3 regions of the Metabacillus indicus genome follow, and region 3 is predicted to be linked to each of the others. Evidence: riboswitches for the same ligand, from Rfam matches in the RefSeq annotation. Region 3 holds a riboswitch; each other region holds the start of a gene.
What was found. Region 3 has a riboswitch for lysine ahead of ACK1LH_RS15485 (aspartate kinase). Riboswitches for the same ligand answer to the same signal wherever they lie in the genome.
Positions count from the first base shown of each region.

Region 1: it holds a riboswitch for lysine, as region 3 does, so the genes downstream of both, ACK1LH_RS17995 (amino acid permease) here and ACK1LH_RS15485 (aspartate kinase) in region 3, are expected to answer to the same signal.
Region 2: it holds a riboswitch for lysine, as region 3 does, so the genes downstream of both, ACK1LH_RS17735 (Na+/H+ antiporter NhaC family protein) here and ACK1LH_RS15485 (aspartate kinase) in region 3, are expected to answer to the same signal.

Region 1 is NZ_CP176757.1:3,505,163-3,512,510, forward strand. It holds gene ACK1LH_RS17980 (alpha/beta fold hydrolase) at 1-181, shown strand, start outside; gene ACK1LH_RS17985 (M3 family oligoendopeptidase) at 239-2,032, opposite strand; gene ACK1LH_RS17990 (twin-arginine translocase TatA/TatE family subunit) at 2,165-2,341, opposite strand; lysine riboswitch at 2,564-2,741, shown strand; gene ACK1LH_RS17995 (amino acid permease) at 2,858-4,273, shown strand; gene ACK1LH_RS18000 (CBS domain-containing protein) at 4,305-4,721, opposite strand; gene kdpDN (KdpD-like non-kinase potassium sensor) at 4,738-5,889, opposite strand; gene kdpC (potassium-transporting ATPase subunit KdpC) at 5,973-6,557, opposite strand; gene kdpB (potassium-transporting ATPase subunit KdpB) at 6,577-7,348, opposite strand, start outside.
Region 2 is NZ_CP176757.1:3,453,307-3,460,654, reverse strand. It holds gene ACK1LH_RS17750 (bifunctional metallophosphatase/5'-nucleotidase) at 1-365, shown strand, start outside; gene ACK1LH_RS17745 (YunC family protein) at 427-729, shown strand; gene yunB (sporulation protein YunB) at 832-1,599, shown strand; lysine riboswitch at 1,721-1,903, shown strand; gene ACK1LH_RS17735 (Na+/H+ antiporter NhaC family protein) at 2,031-3,587, shown strand; gene ACK1LH_RS17730 (sodium-dependent transporter) at 3,804-5,309, shown strand; gene ACK1LH_RS17725 (methionine/alanine import family NSS transporter small subunit) at 5,309-5,413, shown strand; gene ACK1LH_RS17720 (M23 family metallopeptidase) at 5,452-6,432, opposite strand; gene lipA (lipoyl synthase) at 6,656-7,348, shown strand, end outside.
Region 3 is NZ_CP176757.1:3,005,255-3,012,602, reverse strand. It holds gene uvrC (excinuclease ABC subunit UvrC) at 1-1,596, shown strand, start outside; lysine riboswitch at 1,671-1,852, shown strand; gene ACK1LH_RS15485 (aspartate kinase) at 1,983-3,224, shown strand; gene ACK1LH_RS15480 (YslB family protein) at 3,275-3,691, opposite strand; gene ACK1LH_RS15475 (succinate dehydrogenase cytochrome b558 subunit) at 4,039-4,647, shown strand; gene sdhA (succinate dehydrogenase flavoprotein subunit) at 4,678-6,438, shown strand; gene sdhB (succinate dehydrogenase iron-sulfur subunit) at 6,442-7,206, shown strand; gene ACK1LH_RS15460 (acyl-CoA thioesterase) at 7,289-7,348, shown strand, end outside.

The sequences.
Region 1 (7,348 bases), 500 kb from region 3:
CAGGGAGAAAAAACACCTGCTTTCAGAGGATACATTTTTCTATCAAATTAAAGGCGGAAATCATGCGCAGTTCGGCATTTACGGCAATCAAAAAGGCGATAATGAAGCGGACATCAACGTTTATATTCAGCAGGACCTTATTGTTAATACAATCGACAGATGGATCATCATGAATCAATAAGTTTTAAACAAAAAAACTGCACCCCTTCAAATAGCTTAAGGGTGCAGTATCTTATAATTATTTTACTGCCTCAAGAAACTCCTCTGCATCCTGAACTATAAGAGCCACTGCGTCTTTCCAGAAATCCTCTTTTGTCAGATCAGCGCCAAGATGCTTCATGGCAAGATCTTCAACCTGCATCGAGCCTGTATCTTTAAGCAAGGCAATGTATTTCTGCTCAAAAGCAGCTCCTTCCTCAAGCGCTTTTGCATAGATTCCAAGCGAGAACAAGTAACCGAATGTATACGGGAAGTTATAGAATGGAACGCCCGTAATATGAAAGTGGAGCTTTGATGCCCAGAAGTGCGGGTGATACTCGCCTAATGAATCACAATAGGCTTCTTTCTGAGCGTCTTCCATCAGCTCGCTGATTCTCTCGGCACTCACCATTCCTTTTTTACGCTCTTCATAGAACGCATTTTCGAAAATAAAGCGGCCATGTATGTTCATCAGAAGCGCCACACTGCGCTGAACTTTATCTTCAAGCAGAACAAGGCGCTCTTCTTCCGTTTTTGCTTTTTTCACTGAAGCATCCGCCACAATCATCTCGGCAAAAGTCGAAGCCGTTTCCGCCACATTCATCGCATAGCTGCGGTTCAGCGGATGAACGCCTGCCATTGCATGCTGGTGAAACGCATGACCAAGCTCATGGGCAAGAGTTGCAATGTTAGAAGGCGTCCCTGAGAACGTCATAAAAATGCGGGACTGATCGCTTTCCGGAAAGCTTGTGCAAAATCCGCCCGGCGCCTTTCCCTGTCTGTCTTCAGCTTCAATCCAGCGGTCTTCAAAGGCTTTTTTCGTAAAAGAGGTAAGCTCCTCCCCGAAGTTTGAGAACTGATCAAGAATAAACTCTGCTCCCTCCTGGTAGGAAACCTTCGACTCTTTGCCGCCGATCGGCGCATCAAGATCATACCAGCTGAGTTTTTCCACCCCAAGAAGCTCTGCTTTTCTTTTTAAATACTTCACTAGAGACTGCTTGTTTTCAGAAATAACCTTCCACATCACATCAAGCGTTTCCCGCTTCATCCGGTTGATTTCAAGCGGCTCGCTGAGCACATCGTTCCAGCCGCGCTTTTCGTAGACATTCAGCCTGAAGCCCGCAAGATGATTCAGCGTCTGTGCAAATAAATCCGCTTTGCTTCCCCATGCTTTTTCCCACTCTTCAAATACAGCCTTGCGGACTTCACGATCCCCGCTTGAGAATTTATTGGCTGCCTGGCCAACTGAAAGTTCTTTTATTTCTCCATCTTCTCTAAATGGAATTTTCACTGTTGAGACGAGCGTGTCATAAAATTGTCCCCACGCATGATATCCATCAACAGAAAGAGCATTAATCAGCGTTTCCTGCTCCATCGGCAGTTTATTCTTCGCTTTGTTTCTGCGTTCAGTAAGCACATAGCTAAGGTCAGCAAGACTTTCCGTCAAAATAAGCTCTTCCCAGACTCCATCCTCCACTTTTACAAGCTTTTGATCAAGGCTTGCGAGTGCATTCTGAAAGTGGGAGCTGAGCTGCGTTACTTTCCCTCTCAGAACAGCAGCGTGTTTGTCCTCTGTATCCTGAGCCTGCAGGCAGCCAACAAAAGCACCCGCCTGTCTAATTCTTTTAGCAATCCCCTGGAATGAGTCAAGGATTTCATTAAGGTAAACGTGATCCTCTTTTGAGCTTGGCACAACCAGCTGATCTGCCTCTGCCTGAAATAATGGAACGTCCTTTTCAAGCTCTTCTAAGTGACGCTTAAAACTTTCAGACTTGCTGCCTCCTTCAAAAAATACATCCAAATTCCATGTTTCTGCATATGTAGCGGCTTTCATAAGTTTACCCCCCATTAAGTATTTCGCTGCACTAAATAAACTGACAGGTCTATTATATAACATCGGCTTGAATTTTTGTATAATTCTTACTCTTTTCAAATACAAAAAAAACAGCCTGCAGGCTGTTTTTAGTTACTTCACCGATTTATCTGATTTTACCTCATCGTCATCCATTAAACCTTTTGTTGCATTTTTGAATTCTCTCAGTGTTTTGCCTGCAGCTTTGCCCAGCTCCGGAAGTTTTTTCGGTCCGAAAAGCAGGAGTGCCACAAACACAATCAACATGATTTCGCCGAATCCCAAGTTCATCATGTAACCTTCTTCCATGTCATATTTTCATAAAAATAGAAAGAAAACGCTATCTTTGTAAATTATAGTAGATTCCTGTGTACAATGCAAAGTGAAGTTTTGGTGACAATTATTTCAAGATATCATGCAATTATTGCTATATGGTATATCTCGTTGACAAACTTATTTCTCCCTGCTAAATTAATTCTATTAAAATAACATTAAAAAATCCTCACGACATCTCAGTGAGGTAGAGGTTGCGCGATTGGAAGAGTAGCATGCATGAGGCCGGTGGGGCTGATGAACGCATGACGAAAGGCCTTCGCGCCGAAGTGTATAACAGCCACACTGTTATACGCTGGGACGGCATTAAACAGGTGCCGGACTGCCGCAGATTTTTCTGCGGAGTGCTATCTGGAGATGATCGTGAGTTTTTGCGTACTGTGGCGCACGGACTTTTCCGTGCGTCTTTTTGTTTGTTTTTATTAAGAATGACACAGACTGATCATAAGGTATGTGTTCCATAGGAGGTTTCACATTTTGAAACAGAAAAAATGGGGTTTCTGGCTGTTAACAGCCTTTGTTGTAGGAAATATGGTCGGTTCGGGTATTTTCATGCTTCCGAGCACACTTGCACAAACGGCAAGTCCTCTCGGTGTAACGAGCGCCTGGCTTGTCACTGGATTCGGCGTTCTGATGATTGCTCTTGTTTTCGGCAATCTTTCTATCCGCAGACCCGATTTGACGGCAGGTCCTCAAAGCTATGCGAAAGCCCTTTTTGATTCTCCTAAGAAAGGAAATGTCGCAGGCTTCAGTATGGTCTGGGGCTACTGGGTCGCGAACTGGATCAGCAATGTTGCCATTATCACCAGCTTTGCCGGCTACTTATCTTCCTTTTTCCCGATTATGTCGGACAAATCTGTTCTTTTTACAATAGGCTCACAGGACGTTCAGCTTGGGAGAGCAGTAACGTTTGCTGTCTGTACCATTCTGCTTTGGGGCACTCATTCCATTCTTGTCACAAACATGACAGGTGCAGGGAAGCTTAATTTTGCTGCTACCGCTTCTAAAGTCATTGGATTTATGCTGTTTATCATTGCCGGATTATTTGCACTTGAAACTGCCGCGTTCGGCGAATTTTATTTCCCGGTTGAAACAGACAGCGGCAGTACCCTCGGACTGACAAGTCAAATTCAATTCGCCGCGATCTCAACTTTATGGGCGTTTGTCGGAGTAGAATCTGCCGTGATATTATCAGGACGCGCATCCTCACAGAGAGATGTGAAAAAAGCAACTATTACCGGCTTAATCATTGCCGTTTTCATCTATTTGATTATCACACTTATAACCATGGCTGTTCTTCCGCATGACCAGCTGCAGACCTCCGACAAACCGTTCGTCGATGTGCTCTCCGTTATTTTAGGAGATGCAGGAGCGAATGCAATGGCTCTGCTCGCCGTTGTGTCCCTGTTCGGTTCCACCATCGGCTGGATTCTGCTTTCTTCTGAAGTGCCGTATCAGGCTGCGAAGTCAGGCATCTTCCCGGCATTCTTTGCAAAGACCAATAAAAAAGGCAGTCCTAAAAATGCCCTGCTGATAACGAATTTAATGTCGCAGATCTTTATTTTTTCAACGATTTCAGGGACCATCAGCGAAGCATATACGTTCCTGACAACGTCAGCTACACTTGCTTATCTTTTCCCGTACCTTGTCTCCTCCATCTTCTTCCTGAAGCTGATCGCTAAAGGAGAAACGTATGATCTGGTAAAGGGTTCACGTGTAAAAGACGGGATCATCGCGTTCATTGCCTGCTTGTACTCTGTCTGGGTGATCGTCACCGGAACAGCGGACCTTAAAACATTTGCTCTGGGCGTAGGCCTTTTCCTTGCAGGCTTTGTGATCTATCCTTTCCTTGTAAAGTACATGAAAAAAGAAGAATCTGCCTCTGCTTAACCAAAAGGGCTGCATCCATTATGCAGCCTTTTTAATTTGCTGCCGGAGCAAACATCTGGCTTGCACAATACTCAATGATTTCCCTCCTTCTTATGATTCCAATGAAGATTCCTTTGTCATCAGTCACTGGCACAAAATTCTGTTCCATGGCCCTTGTAATAATATGTTCCATCTCAGCCTGAATGGAAATGGGCTCGTTTTTGCGGTGAAAAGGGATTTCCGTCAGCCGGATGTTTTCTGTGTTATGAAAATTCAGGTTTGGGGTATTTTTCAGCTTCCAGAGCAGATCTCCCTCTGTCAGCGTCGTGACATATTTCCCTTCTTGATCAAGCAGAGGGACCGCTGAATAGCGGTGGTATTCCATCTTTTCAAGCGCCTGACGCATCGTCGACTGGATAGGCAAATAGACAACTTCCTTTTTTGGAATCAGGAAAAAAGCAATATTCATTTCTTAAAAGTCCTCTCTATATTTTTCCATCTGACACAATGTGAATATCAATGTTTTCTGTTTTTCTCATAATTGTATTTACGATAGACCCTTTTCGGATTTCCTCCCATCTTGTTCTTGCTGACTGCCCCAGCAGAATTTGAGTCACATGGTATTTCGTTGCTGTTTCTATGATGATGTCTGCAGGTTTACGGTTCCTCTCATGCTCAAGCAAAAAGACCGCATTGAATTGAGAGGACAGCAGCTTCCACCTTTCCATTTTTTCTCTCATCTCCTGGGTAAATGATTCTTCCGGTAATTTTGCTGCATGGAGGATAAAAAGCTGTGCACGGAGCCGGTTCGCCATCCTCCAGCCTCTTCTGATGAGTTTTTCGGCTGTAGGGCCGTATCCCACGCAGACAAGTATTTTTTCATGTACGCCTATGGGACCATATGAAAGGTTTCCGCTGATCTGCTCCATTTTTTCATCTACATCGTCCGCCACTTCTCTAAGGGCGAGCTCCCTTAAAGCAGAAAGATTGGGAACGGTAAAGAAATGGGAGAGACTTTGCTCTATCTTGTCAGAGCCGTAAATTTTACCTTCTGACATTCTTTTTCTCAGCGTTTCAGGCGTCACATCAATCAGCTGGATTTCGCTTGCTCTTTGAACAAACAAATCAGGCACGCGTTCGCGCACCGCTACTCTCGTAATTTGCTGAACAATATCATGGACACTTTCCAGATGCTGAATATTGACGGCGGACATGACATGGATGCCTGCTTCCAGTATTTCTTCTACATCCATATACCTTTTAAGATTTTTAGAGCCTGGTATATTGGTGTGGGCAAGCTCGTCAATAATAACAACCGCCGGCTTTCTTTCAATAATGGCCTCCACATGCAGTTCTCTGAAAATGCTTCCCTTATATTTCATCTCTTTAAGCGGGATGACTTCAAGGTCTTTTATCAGATCCTCTGTTTCTCTTCTTCCATGACATTCAATCAGACCGATGACGGCATCAATGCCTTCAAGCTTTAAATCATGGGCATCCTGAAGCATTTTATACGATTTTCCAACCCCTGGGGCAGCTCCCACATAAAGCTTCAGTTTGCCCCGGTTCATTTCTGCAATTTCATCAAGCAGCTCCTGCGGGGTTTTTCGCCTGAAATATGGATGGTTTTCCGTCATATTTTCACCTCCTCTATGATAAGCGCGTCAGCTGTTTACAAACATCCAGCCTCAGCTTAATCGGCAGCTGAGGCGGATCTTATTTATTGTTTCATCATGTTTTTTATGTCCAGATTCAATTTAAGAACATTCACTCTTTCTTCTCCAAACAGTCCAAGTTCCCTTCCCTGCACATGTTTTTCAATCAGTTTTTCAAGTTCAGCTTTGTTAATTCCTGTTTCTTCTGAAACCCGATCGAGCTGCACGTAGGCTGCTTTTGGACTAATATGCGGATCAAGACCTGAGCCTGAATTTGTCAGCAGGTCATTCGGTACATCGCTGATTTTCGTTTCAGGATTGTTTTTTTTCCACTCTATTATTGATTCCTTCGTGCGATTCAGCATATCCTCATTGGATGGTGCATAGTTGTTGGAGCCTGATCCTGCACCGCTGTATTCAATGCTTGAGACTCTTCCGTGGAAATAGCCTTCTTCTGTAAAAGTCTGTCCCATCAGCTCAGAACCTATCACCTTATCATTCTCATCATAAATTAAACTTCCATCTGCCTTATGAGGGGCAGCCGCCTGGGCAATTCCTGTTACCGCAACCGGATATACCAGGCCGCAGAAGGCCATTAACACAAGAGTCATTCTGATAATCGGCCCTATTATTGATTGTTTTTCTTCCATTGTATAAACCTCTTTTCTTCTATATAAATGCAGCAAGGCAAAGATCGATCATTTTAATGCCGATAAAAGGAACCAGCACTCCTCCGAAACCGTATACCAGCAGATTTTTTCTGAGCAGGGCATTTGAACTCATCGGTTTATAGCTGACACCTTTCATTGCGAGAGGAATCAGGATCGGGATAATAACTGCGTTAAAAATCAAGGCCGACAGGATCGCAGAGATTGGCGAATCAAGTCTCATGACATTCAGCATATTCATTTCCGGAATGGCGAGCATAAACATGGCTGGAATAATGGCGAAATACTTGGCAATATCGTTTGCAATACTGAAGGTTGTCAGTGCTCCGCGTGTCATCAGCAGCTGTTTTCCAATTGAGACGACTTCAATGATTTTCGTTGGATTGGAATCTAAATCCACCATATTCGCCGCTTCTTTTGCAGCGGCCGTTCCGCTGTTCATGGCAAGACCTACATCTGCCTGTGCAAGTGCAGGGGCATCATTTGTGCCGTCACCCGTCATGGCAACAAGCTTGCCCTGTGATTGTTCATATTTAATGACTTCGATTTTGTCCTCAGGCTTGCACTCTGCAATAAATTCGTCAACACCCGCTTCTTTTGCGATTGTGGCAGCTGTGAGAGGATTATCTCCCGTACACATAACGGTTTTAATCCCCATGCTGCGCAGCATGTTAAACCGCTCTTTCATTCCGGGCTTCACCGTATCTTTCAAATAAATTAATCCGAAGATCTGATCATTCATGGCTACAGCAAGCGGCGTACCGCCGGCCTTA
Region 2 (7,348 bases), 450 kb from region 3:
TGCAGTTAAAGGGAGATGTCCTGAAAGAAGTGATTGCAGAATCACGGACAGAAAAAATTGAACAGTTGAGATTAAAAGGGCTTGGATTCAGGGGGAAAGTAATGGGCCGGATGATTTTTGACGGAATCGAGGTTCGCAGTGAGCAGAAATCAGACGGTTTAAATCACATTACGGGCATTCTTATACAAGGGGAACCGCTTGATCCTGACCGCACCTATGAGGTTGCGACAGTCGATATGTTCACTTTGGGCGTGCTTTACCCTTCCATTTACCATGCAGAAAAGAAAACCTATTATATGCCTGAAATGCTGCGTGATGTCCTTGCCTGGAAGCTGAAACAGGGACATTCGTACAAGAATGCCTAGTTTTCACACTCAATGCCTCCTGCCTTCATAAATTACAGAAGGAAGGGAGTGTGAAAGAACGATGGTATCCATGACACCTATTATGATTGGAAGTCATCAATTTACAGCTGTAACGGTTGCTTTGCCTAAAACAAATTTCATGGCTGTTACAAGCGACAAAGGGTACATTATGTGCGGCGCACTCGATGTAGCGCTGCTGAATGAAAAATTGAAAGAGCGGGGAATTATTGCAGGGAGAGCAGTCGGCGTCCGGACGATCGAACAGCTTCTTGATGCTCCGCTTGAATCCATTACCTTTGAAGCCGAAAACCGCGGAATCCACGTAGGAATGAGCGGAAGAGATGCCCTGCTTAGAATGCTCTGAGTCGAACTGTATAACATCATTGTTTTAATAGATAACTTCAAAAAAATAGCGTACATCCCTCCTTACATGCATAAATATAGCTTGTAAAGGGGGGATTTATTTTTGGCCAGATTCCGCAGCCGTCCTCATAAAAAAGGGCCGCTTCCTTTCAGATATGTATTCCTGCTTTCACTCGTCTTTTTTATCTTATCTACAGCTGCGGGGCTGTGGATTGTTAATAAGGGAATTGAACCGACATTAATGACGGTGGCTGAAACCGAAACAAAACGGATTGCGACACTTGTTATCCAGAATGCGATTAACAAGGACATTAAAGAAGATGTAGATGTGGATGAAATGTTCGTCGTTGATACGGATGAAAAAGGGAATGTGACGACAATCGATTTTAACGCCAAATTTGTCAGAAGCGTGCTTGCCAAGACAACCGACAAGATTCAGGCGAATTTAAGAGAAGCATCCAAAGGTAATATTGACGCGCTTGAACTGCCGGAGGGCGAGCATCTTACGAAAGATAAACAGGGCGAGGGAATCATCTACTCGATTCCGCTTGGCCAGGCAACGAATAATGCACTGATTGGAAACCTCGGTCCGAAAGTGCCCGTCCGTTTTTACGTTGTCGGTGAGGTGCAGACTGATGTGAAGGAAACGATTCAGCAGTATGGAATTAACAATGCGCTGATTGAAATAGCAGTTGAAATTGAAGTGAATGTCGAGGTGGTCATTCCGTTCTCCACAAGAACTGCTACAGTAAGAAACAACATCCCGATTGCGATTAAAGCTGTTCAGGGGCAAGTGCCAAGCTATTACAACGGGGGCGGAGGAAGCTCACCTCCTGCGCTTGAAGTTCCCGTGGAATCAACTGGAAGGTAAGTTGCTGTTGATAGATTAGGAGATTATTGATATAATCCAACTAGTTAATGAGCTGCTTTTTGGGGCTAAAGAAATATGTCCGTTAAATCAGCATACAAATTGAATACTTCACCTTGTCTCATGATGAGGTAGAGGCGCGAAAAAGAAGAGTAGATAGTGTGAGGATGACAACTGAGATCACTATACAAAAGGCTTTTTTGCCGAAGTTATGCAGCATGCGTCAACATCTGCACAGCTGGGGTTACCTTGAATAAGGGTAACACTGTCATTGCAGGGATATCTGCAATGGTGGGCTACTGATCGTGGAGGATAACATAACATTACCTAAAAAGAGTAATGATAGTTATTTTCTATCGTACTCTTTTTTATTTGCACTTTTTTATCCTTGCATCGTGCCGGTAGCCCCATTACTAATTCCAGGAGGTTTTACCATGTCAGGCACTATTTATTCAATTCTTCCCCCGATCATCGCCATTTTGATGGTCATACTTACTAGGAAAGTCCTTCTTTCACTCGGAGTCGGAATCCTTTCCGCCGCACTTATTCTTACAAACTTTTCAATAGGAGAGACCCTTTCGAAAATCTGGGGAGCTTTTAAAGCCATCTTTGTTGCAGACGGAGAGCTCAATACGTGGAATGTGTTCATTCTTCTGTTCCTGCTTATCCTTGGTGTTGTGACTGCGCTGATTTCCATATCAGGCGGAAGCAGGGCGTTTGGCGAATGGGCTCAAAAGCGTGTTAAAACAAGAGCTGGTGCTCAGTTTACTGCTGCTCTTCTGGGCATTATGATTTTTATCGATGATTATTTCAACGCACTGGCTGTAGGGCAGGTCAGCCGTCCGATTACAGACCGGCAGAAAGTTTCAAGAGCCAAGCTTGCCTATATTATTGATTCAACCTCTGCACCGGTGTGTGTTGTTTCACCGGTTTCAAGCTGGGGAGCGTATATTATTGCCATGATCGGGACGATTCTTGCAACCCACAGTGTTTCTGAATACACCCCTCTGTCTGCTTTTATGACGATGGTTCCTATGAATTACTATGTGTTCGCTGCACTGGCTCTAGTTTTTGCAACGGCCTACTTAAACATCAATCTCGGCAGCATGAAGTTTCATGAAGAGCGGGCTATGAAAGAAGGCGTATTGTTTGATCCTGAAAAAGAGCCGCTCGGAGATATTAAGGAAGATCTGCCTGTTAGTGATAAAGGCTCGATCGGAAATCTTGTCTGGCCGATTATTGCCCTGATTATTGGAACAGTAGGCGCCATGCTCTGGACCGGGTATGAAGGCGTTCTAGCAGAAGATGGCGTTAAAGTGACGCTTCTTACAATGTTTGAATACACGGATGTGGCGAAGTCGCTTGTCATTGGAGGACTTATCGGTCTCGTGGTTACACTTGGTTTATATTTAGGCAAAGGCATCTCTTCTGCCTACTTGCCAAAAGCTTTCCTTGAGGGCATTAAATCAATGCTTCCGGCCATTTATATTCTGACGCTTGCCTGGATGATCGTTGATTTGATCGGCCAGCTGAAAACAGGAGAATACCTTGCAGGGCTAGTAGAGCAGTCAAACATGAATACAGCCTTCCTGCCTGTCATTCTGTTCGTTCTTGCAGGTTTTATGGCGTTTGCTACAGGAACGTCATGGGGAACATTCGGCATCATGCTTCCGATAGCAGGCGAAATAACGGCTGCAACTGATATTTCGATGCTTCTTCCGGCAATGGCGGCTGTCCTTGCAGGAGCTGTACTCGGAGATCACTGTTCTCCTATTTCAGATACGACGATTCTATCCTCAACTGGAGCGGGAAGCCATCACATCGACCATGTGGTGACGCAGCTTCCATATGCAGTGTCAGGAGGAATCATGGCAGCTCTTGGATATTTAGTTCTCGGACTTACAGGAAGTATGATTCTGGGACTTTTGACAGTAATTGTGCTTTTAATTGTCTTTATCCTTATTTTCAAGAAAAAGGCAACAGCTGTTTAACAAATAGGAAAAAGGCAGAGTTCACGCGGACTCTGTCTTTTTTTTGCGAGAAAATATGACAGATTTATCATTTTACTATAATAAATTTCAAAAATCATTTTGACTTAGGCATAATGTCCGATTATACTATGTATAGTTATATTTAAATATCAGAAAATAATAAAAATTAAAATTCTTCCAAATTCGGAAGAAAAGGCTAAAGGGGGCTTTACACAAATGGATAATCGTCCACAGTGGGGAACAAGGGCAGGCTTTATTTTAGCGGCTGTCGGATCGGCAATCGGACTTGGAAACATCTGGCGTTTTCCTGGAGTGGCGTACGAAAACGGCGGAGGATCGTTTTTCATCCCGTACCTTTTCGCATTGCTGACAGCAGGTATTCCCCTGCTTGTAATGGAATTTACTCTAGGTCACAAGTACCGCGGTTCTGCACCTTTAACGTATGCACGGTTAAGCAAGAAGTTTGAATGGCTCGGATGGTGGCAGGTTGGAATAGCATTTGTCATTTCTACTTATTATTCTGTCATTATCGCATGGGCGATTTCATACAGCGGTTTTTCATTAAATTTAAGCTGGGGAAAAGACACTCAGACGTTCCTCTTTAATGATTACCTCCAAGCTGCAGCGCCTGGAGAACTTGGCGGATTTGCACCTGGAGTTCTCATTCCGCTCCTGATTGTATGGGTGGTTACACTTGGTGTTTTATTTGCCGGAGTTAAGAAAGGCATCGAGCTTGCAAACAAAATTTTCATTCCGACTTTAGTGGTCTTATTCTTAATTATTGTTATCAGAGCATTAACACTTGAAGGTGCTGCACTAGGTCTTGAGGCATTTTTCAAACCTGACTGGAGCATGATTGCAAACGGCAAAGTGTGGGTTGCTGCTTACGGGCAGATCTTCTTCAGTTTATCGATTGCATTTGCCATTATGGTTACGTACTCAAGCTATCTGCCTAAAAAATCGGATATTACAAACAATGCGTTCATTACAGGTTTCGGAAACTCTGCATTTGAGCTTCTTGCAGGAATCGGGGTTTTCAGTGCACTTGGTTTTATGGCCATGCAGCAGGGCGTTCCGGTAAGTGAAGTCGTTTCTAAAGGAATCGGTCTTGCATTTATCGTATTCCCGCAGATTATTAATGAATTCCCGGCATTTAACCAGCTTTTCGGATTCTTATTCTTCGCATCCCTGACGCTTGCCGGACTTACATCTCTCATTTCGATTGTTGAGACATTTGTTGCGGGTGTACAGGATAAATTCAATGTATCCCGTACGAAAGCCGTGCTGTTCGGAGGCGGAGTTTCAGCTATTATCTCTCTTCTGTTCGCAACAAGAGGCGGCATCAACTTCCTTGATGTAGCAGATGAGTTCATCAACAGCTTTGGTGTGGCTCTTGCAGGACTTGTAGAAGTAGTTGTTGTCATCTGGATCCTTAAGCAGGCAACAAATCTTCAAACTCATGCAAATCAGATTTCCGACATTCAATTAGGTTCTTGGTGGAAGATCTGTCTGGGTGTCATCACTCCAATCATCCTTGGCTACATGATGATTGATAAACTTAGAGCTGAGCCATACGGCGGAGGATCTTACTCAGGAGAATTCCTGCTTTACTCAGGCTGGCTCGTTGCAGCGGGCGCATTAATCGTCGGCATTCTGTTCTCCTTTATTTCATGGAAGAAGGATACAATTGAATTGCCGGCTGATAAGGAGGTATCACGCTGATGAGTGGTGGAGCTATTACAATGATGGTAGTCGGTATTGTTGTGATTTGGGGAGGTCTTGCAGCAAGCATTGCAAATGCAGTTGTGAAGGCCAAAAAGTCATAAAATGTTCGGGCCAGTCCTTAAAAGGGCTGGCCCGTTTCTTATTTACGCTTTCTGTACTCGGCACGTTCCCAAACCTTAAGCTGCGGAAAAGGGTCATAGGACCATTCTGTTCGTCCATTGTCCTTATACATTCCGTAATGAAGGTGCGGGGGGAACTTGCCGGATGTGCCTGGTGGGCCGTAGCCTGAGCTTCCCACAGAGCCGATGAGCTGCCCGGGTTCAACAATCTGTCCCACTTCAAGACCGTCTGCAAACCCATTTAAATGAGCAAAATAGTGATACGTGTTGGTGCTGTCGCGAATGCCGAGTCTCCAGCCGCCAAACATGTTCCACCCTTTCATTTCAATGATGCCATAGCAGGTGGAACGAACGGGAACACCGTAATTAGCAAAAATGTCGGTTCCTTCATGGATCCTTCTGCCGCCCCATCCGCGGGCATCTCCCCATGTGTTTTTGTAGCTGTAGTTAAATCTGATTGGAACCGGGAACGCATGCTGATCAAGATCCAGCCTGCCGTATTTTTTGAAAAGCTTCATATGTCCTGTAATTAAACCGATGGATTTATCGCGCTGGTAATAATCCCAAAGCCCGATTTTAATGTTTTCAAAATCAGTTCCATACGAAAGGAGATAATCGGCAAAGGATAAAAGAACATCTTCATCATTCGTGGGGTCTGCTCTCCCGTCTCCATTTCCGTCGATTCCAAGCCCGCCAAACAGCGCGATGCTTGCAGGGTTTGTGTCAGACTGATTTGGATTTTGGATGCCGGCCCATAATTCTGGACGAATATAAATGCCAATTACGCCCTTCGCTTTCGGAATATCATTGCGTGTTCTTCTCACATTGCGCTCATATTGATCAACAGATGCCAGCACATACCAGGGAATCTGAGTAATGGTCTCTGCATTTTTAAACAGAATCATTCTCTCCTGATTGATTTCTTCTGTGCTTTTCTCTGATCCAAGGACAGAGTGCGGTTGAATAAAGCAAAGAAAACATACACTAAACAGGGTCAACATTTTTCTCACATTACCGGTCTCCTTTACCCAATTTCATAACCTTAGTTTGGTGCTTCAGGAAGAATTCATATGTAGAAAATGTTAGTAATTGATCCAATCTCCATCCTTGTAGAACCGCACTCTGTTATGTTAAAGTGACAAGTGTACGTTTTAAGCGAATTTTCCTTTTTTCCTGATTATTTTGCCTAAAGAAACCTGACTATACATACTGGAGATGATTCAGATGGCTAAGAAAGAAGAATACCTGAGAAAGCCTGACTGGCTAAAAATAAAACTGAACACCAATGAAAATTACACAGGCCTTAAAAAAATGATGCGCGAAAATAATCTTCACACCGTTTGTGAAGAGGCAAAATGCCCGAACATTCACGAATGCTGGGCTGTGCGTAGAACGGCGACGTTCATGATCCTCGGGGACGTTTGTACCCGTGCATGCCGATTCTGCGCTGTCAAAACGGGCCTCCCAAACGAGCTTGATCTCAAAGAGCCGGAACGCGTTGCGGATTCAGTTGCCCTGATGAACCTGAAGCATGCGGTTATTACAGCGGTTGCCCGCGATGACCTCCGCGATGGCGGTGCCAATGTATTTGCTGAGACGGTTCGCGCTGTCCGCCGCAAAAATCCGTTTACTTCAATTGAAGTTCTTCCATCAGATATGGGCGGAGTGGAAGAAAACCTGAAAATTCTTATGGATGCAAGACCGGACATTCTTAACCATAATATTGAGACGGTTAAACGCCTTACACCAAGAGTCAGAGCCCGCGCCAAATACGACCGCTCCCTTGAATTTCTCCGCCGTGCGAAAGAAATGCAGCCTGATATTCCGACTAAATCAAGTCTGATGATCGGGCTTGGAGAAACAAAAGAAGAGATTATCGAAACAATGGATGATCTTCGCGCTAACAATGTTGATATT
Region 3 (7,348 bases):
GAATACATTGTAACCTCTTCAAATATAGAAGCGCTAATCTTAGAGCTGAATCTGATAAAAAAGCATGATCCAAAATACAATATCATGCTGAAGGATGACAAAATTTATCCGTTTATCAAAATCACCGGTGAAAGACATCCGCGGCTGATTGTTACCCGGAATGTAAAGAAGGATAAAGGAAAATACTTTGGGCCCTATCCGAATGTGCAGGCAGCAAGGGAAACGAAAAAGCTGCTTGACCGCCTCTATCCTCTTAGAAAATGTTCTACACTCCCTGATCGTGTATGCCTTTACTACCACATGGGACAATGCCTTGCACCCTGCGTCTACAATGTGACCCAGGAACAGAACAGGCAGATGGTGGACGAAATGACGCGCTTTCTTAAAGGCGGATTTAAGCAGATTAAAGAGGAACTTTCAAAGAAAATGCTGGCTGCATCTGAGAACCTTGACTTTGAACGTGCGAAGGAATTCCGCGACCAGATTGCCCATATTGACGCCACGATGGAAAAGCAAAAGATGACGATGAATGACTTTGTCGACCGTGATGTGTTCGGTTATTCGTACGACAAGGGGTGGATGTGCGTTCAGGTGTTTTTTGTAAGACAGGGCAAGCTGATTGAACGGGATATTGCCATGTTCCCGCTTTATCAGGAACCGGAAGAAGAGTTTTTAACCTTCCTCGGCCAGTTTTACTCAAAGAGCAATCACATTCTTCCTAAAGAAATACTGCTTCCGGACAGCGTTGACCGGGAGATGGCTGCTGAGCTTCTCGGAGTCACTGCGACGCAGCCTCAGCGGGGAAAGAAAAAGGATCTCGTTCTGCTTGCACATGAAAATGCGAAAATTGCCCTTAAAGAAAAATTCTCGCTGATTGAGCGCGATGAAGAACGAACGATAAAAGCGATCGACCAGCTGGGTGAAAAAATGGGTATTTATACGCCTGCAAGAATTGAAGCCTTTGATAATTCAAACATTCAGGGTACAGATCCGGTATCGGCCATGATCGTTTTCATTGACGGGAAGCCTGCTAAAAAGGAATACAGAAAGTATAAAATTAAAACCGTTAAAGGCCCTGATGATTATGAGTCGATGCGGGAAGTTGTCCGCAGACGATATACGCGCGTCCTGAAAGAAGAACTTCCGCTTCCTGACTTGATTATTATTGACGGGGGAAAAGGCCACCTTGCAGCAGCTCAGGATGTGCTTGAAAATGAGCTTGGCTTGACCATACCTGTAGCAGGCCTTGTAAAGGACGACAAACATAGAACATCCAACCTCATGGTCGGCAGTCCGCCTGAAATTGTGGAGCTTGAACGAAACAGCCAGGAGTTCTATCTCCTCCAGCGCATTCAGGATGAGGTTCACCGGTTTGCGATTACTTTCCACAGGCAGACGCGCGGAAAGACCGCTTTTCAATCGATTCTGGATGACATACCCGGCGTTGGCGAAAAGCGCAGGAAGGTCCTGCTGAAACATTTCGGGTCTGTGAAAAAAATGAAAGAGGCAAGTATTGAGGACATTATCGCTGCAGGCATGCCTTCAAATACCGCAGAATTAATCTATGAAAAACTGCAGGAAAAAGAAGAAGCATAAAATGTTCTTGCTTTAAGCAGTAAGGTTTGCTAAAATTTTAACTAATTTCATAAATCAGATCGTTTAGTTCGTTAAATGACGGTAGAGGTGCGGACTTCAAGAGTAGCGCGTCAGAGGAAAATGGATTCCTTTGAAGACGCGTGAAAGGGGAGCGCCGCCGAAGCAAAGAAAGACCCATTTCTTCTCTTTGCTGGTTTTGCGTTTAAGAGACGCAGGATTGTCAAGAAGATGTTTTTCTTGGAGCGCTATCTCATTGTATGAATGAAGTTCCATTATTCGTTTATGCAAGCAATGAGATAGAGAATCTCATTGCTTTTTTTGCGTTTTCCGGGATTCTCCCTTTTACTTGCTGACGATCAAATAAGACTTGAAAGGCGAGAGGCGATATGGGTTTAATTGTACAAAAATTTGGGGGCACATCAGTTGGTTCTTCGGAGAAAATCATGAATGCTGCCAACCGTGCAGCTGAAGAAAGCCAAAAGGGCAACAGTGTTGTTGTCGTTGTATCGGCAATGGGGAAAACAACGGATCATTTAGTATCACTTGCAGCTGAAATCACACAAAAACCAAGCAAGCGCGAAATGGACATGCTGCTTTCAACAGGAGAGCAAGTGACCATCTCTCTACTGACAATGGCTTTGCAGGCGAAAGGCTATGACGCTGTTTCCTATACAGGCTGGCAGGCCGGCATCAGCACAGAGCACGTCCATGGAAATGCGAGAATTTCCGGAATTGATACAGAGAAAATAGAAAAACGGCTTTCTGAAGGGAAAATCGTCGTTGTTGCCGGATTTCAGGGCTTTGCAGACGGCAGCGAGATTACGACTCTTGGACGCGGAGGATCCGATACAACAGCAGTTGCCTTAGCAGCGGCGCTGAAAGCGGACAAATGCGATATTTATACAGATGTGACGGGTGTTTACACAACCGATCCGCGCTTTGTAAAAGGGGCAAGAAAGCTTGAGGGAATTTCCTATGATGAAATGCTTGAGCTCGCTAACCTGGGAGCGGGTGTCCTGCATCCGCGTGCAGTTGAATTTGCCAAAAATTACGGAGTACCGCTTGAAGTCAGATCCAGCACAGAAGCCGAACGGGGCACGCTTATTGAGGAGGAAACAGATATGGAACAGAATTTAATTGTAAGAGGCATTGCATTTGAAGATCAGGTGTCAAAAGTGACGGTTTGCGGGCTGCAAAACGGATTGATGGCTCTTTCCACCATTTTCAAAACACTCGCAAGCCACGGAATCAATGTGGATATTATTATTCAAAGTACAGCAAACGCACAGATTGCTTCTCTTTCATTCTCTGTTAAAACAGGTGAGGTCGAAGAGACCGTGCACGTTCTTGAAACGTATAAGGAGGAACTCGGATTTGAACGGATCGAATTTGAAAACGGCCTGGCCAAAGTCTCGATCGTAGGATCCGGAATGGTCTCAAACCCGGGAGTTGCCGCGGAAATGTTCCATGTTCTTGCGAAGGAACAGATTGAGGTGAAAATGGTCAGCACGTCAGAAATAAAAGTTTCAACGGTAGTCGGCCATGCTGATATGGTGAAAGCGGTAGAAGCGCTGCACGACGCATTTGAACTTTCAGAGCAGCCGGCAGGTGTCCTTGGCGCCAACTGAGAGCTTTGATGAAAATAAAAAAAAGGGCGGGTATCATGAGTACCCGTCCTTTATTCGTTTTCAAACTCCATGTCTTTGTAGTCCCATTTCACAGTAAAGTGAACTTTGTCCGCACGTTTTTTAACATGCTCATATGTTTCGGTGATCTGCTTGTTCATGCGCTGCACCTGCTGGGCGATGAAACCTGCTTCAAGCTGGAACGAAGGTTCTTTCATCGTTTTAAATCTTGCCTGGATCAGTTCGCTTTGCAGCTGAAATTCCATTTCGTCTTTTTTCTTATGTACAAGTGAAAGGTTTCCAAAGCCTGCGAGCGAAAAGAAAGCGATCAGCTCGTCGATGGATTCTGCCGGATACTTCCGCGCAAGGCTCTTGCCTGCCCAGTACATCATGGAAGCGGACTCGTTCCCCAAAATGTCAGGAATAAGCACTTCTCTAAGGAGTTCATATGCAAACGCAGGCACCTGCATATCTCTGAGCTGTGCCGTGTCAATTTGTTCTTTCGTTTTTTTCACATTCTTCCCCTCTTTCTGATTTTTATTATATATCAAGATGCGGCATGAGGCACATGCAATAAAAGTAAATTATCTGACCGATAAGCGCTAGATTAGTATTTTAAGAAAATAAAAATTGTTTGAAAAAGAGATTTGTCACAAAATTAAAATTTATGAACACGTTTTCTTGACGCTGTACCGCGTGAGGAGTACAATAAATTTGTCACATTTTATCATACAATGTTTATTTTTTTAAAAGATTGCCGGGGAATAGGAGAAACATTAAAAAAAAGATTTTAAGATTACTAGGGGGTTATGTTGAGATGGCTGGAAACAGAGAGTATTTGAACCGAAGACTTCATTCCTTGCTTGGAGTGATTCCGGTTGGCGTCTTCTTAATTCAGCATCTTGTTGTAAATAACTTTGCAACAAGAGGAGAAGAAGCATTTAACAATGCTGCACATTTTATGGAAAGCTTGCCGTTTAGAATTGTTCTGGAGACATTTATTATATTCCTCCCGCTTTTATACCATGCAATCTACGGAATTTACATTGCGTTTACAGCGAAAAACAACGTCAGCAAGTTCGGATACTTCCGCAACTGGATGTTCATGCTTCAGAGAATCTCAGGTGTTATTACACTGATTTTCGTTTCATGGCACGTGTGGGAAACAAGAATTGCAGCTGCCTTTGGAGCAGAAGTGAATTTTGATATGATGGCCTCTATTTTCAGCAATCCATTCATGATTGTTTTCTACGTAGTTGGTGTAGTATCAACAATCTTCCACTTTGCAAACGGCCTGTGGTCATTTGCTGTGAGCTGGGGAATTACAGTCACTCCTAGATCACAATTGATCTCCACTTACGTGACAATCGCACTTTTCCTTGCACTGTCCTACGTTGGAGTCAGCACTATTTTTGCATTTGTTTGATGAGTACTAGAATCAAAGGGAGTGGGCCAGATGAGTAAAGGTAGAATTATTGTCGTCGGAGGCGGTTTGGCAGGCCTGATGGCAACCATCAAAGCAGCAGAATCCGGCGTTCATGTAGATTTATTTTCGTTAGTACCAGTTAAGCGCTCTCATTCCGTTTGTGCACAGGGCGGAATCAACGGCGCTGTAAATACAAAAGGAGAAGGCGATTCTCCGTGGGAGCATTTTGATGATACCGTTTACGGCGGGGATTTCCTTGCCAACCAGCCTCCTGTAAAAGCGATGTGCGAGGCGGCTCCGTCAATCATTCACTTGCTTGACCGCATGGGTGTCATGTTCAACCGTACACCGGAAGGGCTTCTTGACTTCCGCCGTTTTGGAGGAACGCAGCATCACCGCACGGCATTTGCCGGTGCAACAACAGGTCAGCAGCTTCTGTATGCGCTTGATGAGCAGGTCCGCCGCTATGAAGTGGCAGGTCTTGTTACAAAGTACGAGGGCTGGGAATTCCTTGGAGCCGTTGTCGATGACGATGGTGTATGCAGAGGTATCACCGGTCAGGATTTAACAAGCATGGAAATCAAGTCATTCCGTTCCGACGCTGTCATCATGGCAACGGGCGGACCTGGAATCATCTTCGGAAAATCAACAAACTCTGTCATCAACACGGGATCAGCAGCTTCCATCGTCTATCAGCAGGGCGTTCACTATGCAAATGGCGAGTTCATTCAGATTCACCCGACAGCTATTCCGGGAGATGACAAGCTTCGCCTGATGAGTGAATCAGCCCGCGGAGAAGGCGGACGCGTCTGGACGTATAAAGACGGGAAGCCATGGTATTTCCTTGAGGAAAAATATCCGGCATACGGAAACCTTGTTCCGCGTGATATCGCAACACGCGAAATTTTCGACGTGTGCGTCTCTCAAAAGCTCGGCATCAATGGCGAGAACATGGTCTATCTTGATCTGTCTCATAAAGATCCGAAAGAGCTTGACATTAAGCTTGGAGGCATCATCGAAATTTATGAAAAATTCATGGGTGATGACCCGCGCAAGCTTCCAATGAAAATCTTCCCTGCTGTTCATTACTCAATGGGCGGTCTGTGGGTTGACTATAATCAGATGACGAATATTCCCGGCTTATTTGCTGCGGGAGAATGTGATTACTCCATGCACGGCGCAAACCGTCTTGGTGCGAACTCCCTTCTTTCAGCCATCTACGGCGGAATGGTGGCAGGTCCGAAAGCGGTTGACTATATCAGCGGCTTAGATGCTTCTGCTGAAGATCTTTCATCTGCTGTATATGACGCTCATGTGAAGCAGGAAGAAGAAAAATGGCAGAACATCATGAACCTTGACGGAACTGAAAATGCCTACGTGCTTCATAAAGAGCTTGGCGAATGGATGACTGACAATGTAACGGTTGTCCGCTACAACGACAAGCTTCTGAAAACCGATGAGAAAATCCAAGAGCTGATTGAACGCTATCAGAATATCAATATTAATGATACGGCGAAATGGAGCAACCAGGGTGCTACGTTTACCCGCCAGCTTCAGAACATGCTTCAAATGTCCCGCGTCGTGACATTGGGCGCCTATAACCGCAACGAAAGCCGCGGAGCGCATTACAAGCCTGAATTCCCTGAACGAAATGATGAAGACTTCCTTAAAACGACGATGGCTACGTTTGCCGGTCTGACTGCTGCTCCTAAGTTCCACTACGAAGAAGTGGACGTCAGCTTAATCGAACCGCGCAAACGCGACTACTCGAAGAAGAAAAAGGGGGAATAAGAAATGAACAGTGAAAAGAAAGTAGTTCGTTTTATTATTACTCGCCAAGATGAGCCCGGTGCCGCCCCTTATGATGAAACATTTGAAATTCCTTACCGTCCGAATATGAACGTGATCTCCGCGCTGATGGAGATCAGAAGGAATCCTGTGAATTCTGAGGGTAGAGAAACAACGCCGATCACTTGGGATATGAACTGTCTTGAAGAGGTATGCGGAGCCTGTTCTATGGTGATTAACGGCAAGCCGCGCCAGTCATGTACAGCACTTGTCGACCAGCTTGAACAGCCGATCCGCCTTCAGCCGATGAAGACATTCCCTGTTGTGCGCGACCTTCAGGTTGACCGCAGCAGAATGTTTGATTCCCTTAAGAAGGTAAAAGCGTGGATTCCGATTGACGGAACATACGACCTTGGACCTGGCCCCCGTATGCCTGAGAAAAAACGCCAATGGGCATATGAGCTTTCAAAATGCATGACGTGCGGAGTTTGCCTAGAGGCATGCCCGAACGTTAACAGCAATTCTGATTTCATCGGACCGGCTCCTCTTTCACAGGTTCGCTTGTTTAACGCCCATCCAACGGGTTCATTGAACAAATCCGAGCGTCTTGAAGCGATTATGGGTGACGGAGGACTTGCAAACTGCGGAAACTCTCAAAACTGCGTGCAATCATGTCCTAAAGGAATTCCTTTAACGACTTCTATTGCTGCGCTGAACAGAGATACAACGTTCCAGGCATTCCGCAATTTCTTCGGAAGCGATCAAGTCTAAGCAGTAAGAAGGAAAACACCTCTTTAAATAAGAGGTGTTTTTTTACATATCATCAAAATCATTAAAGAAAAGAGGAACAGCCATGAACAAAATTCCATATATCACAATGCCTCTTCAGGAGTGGAAGGATACATTTGCTTTT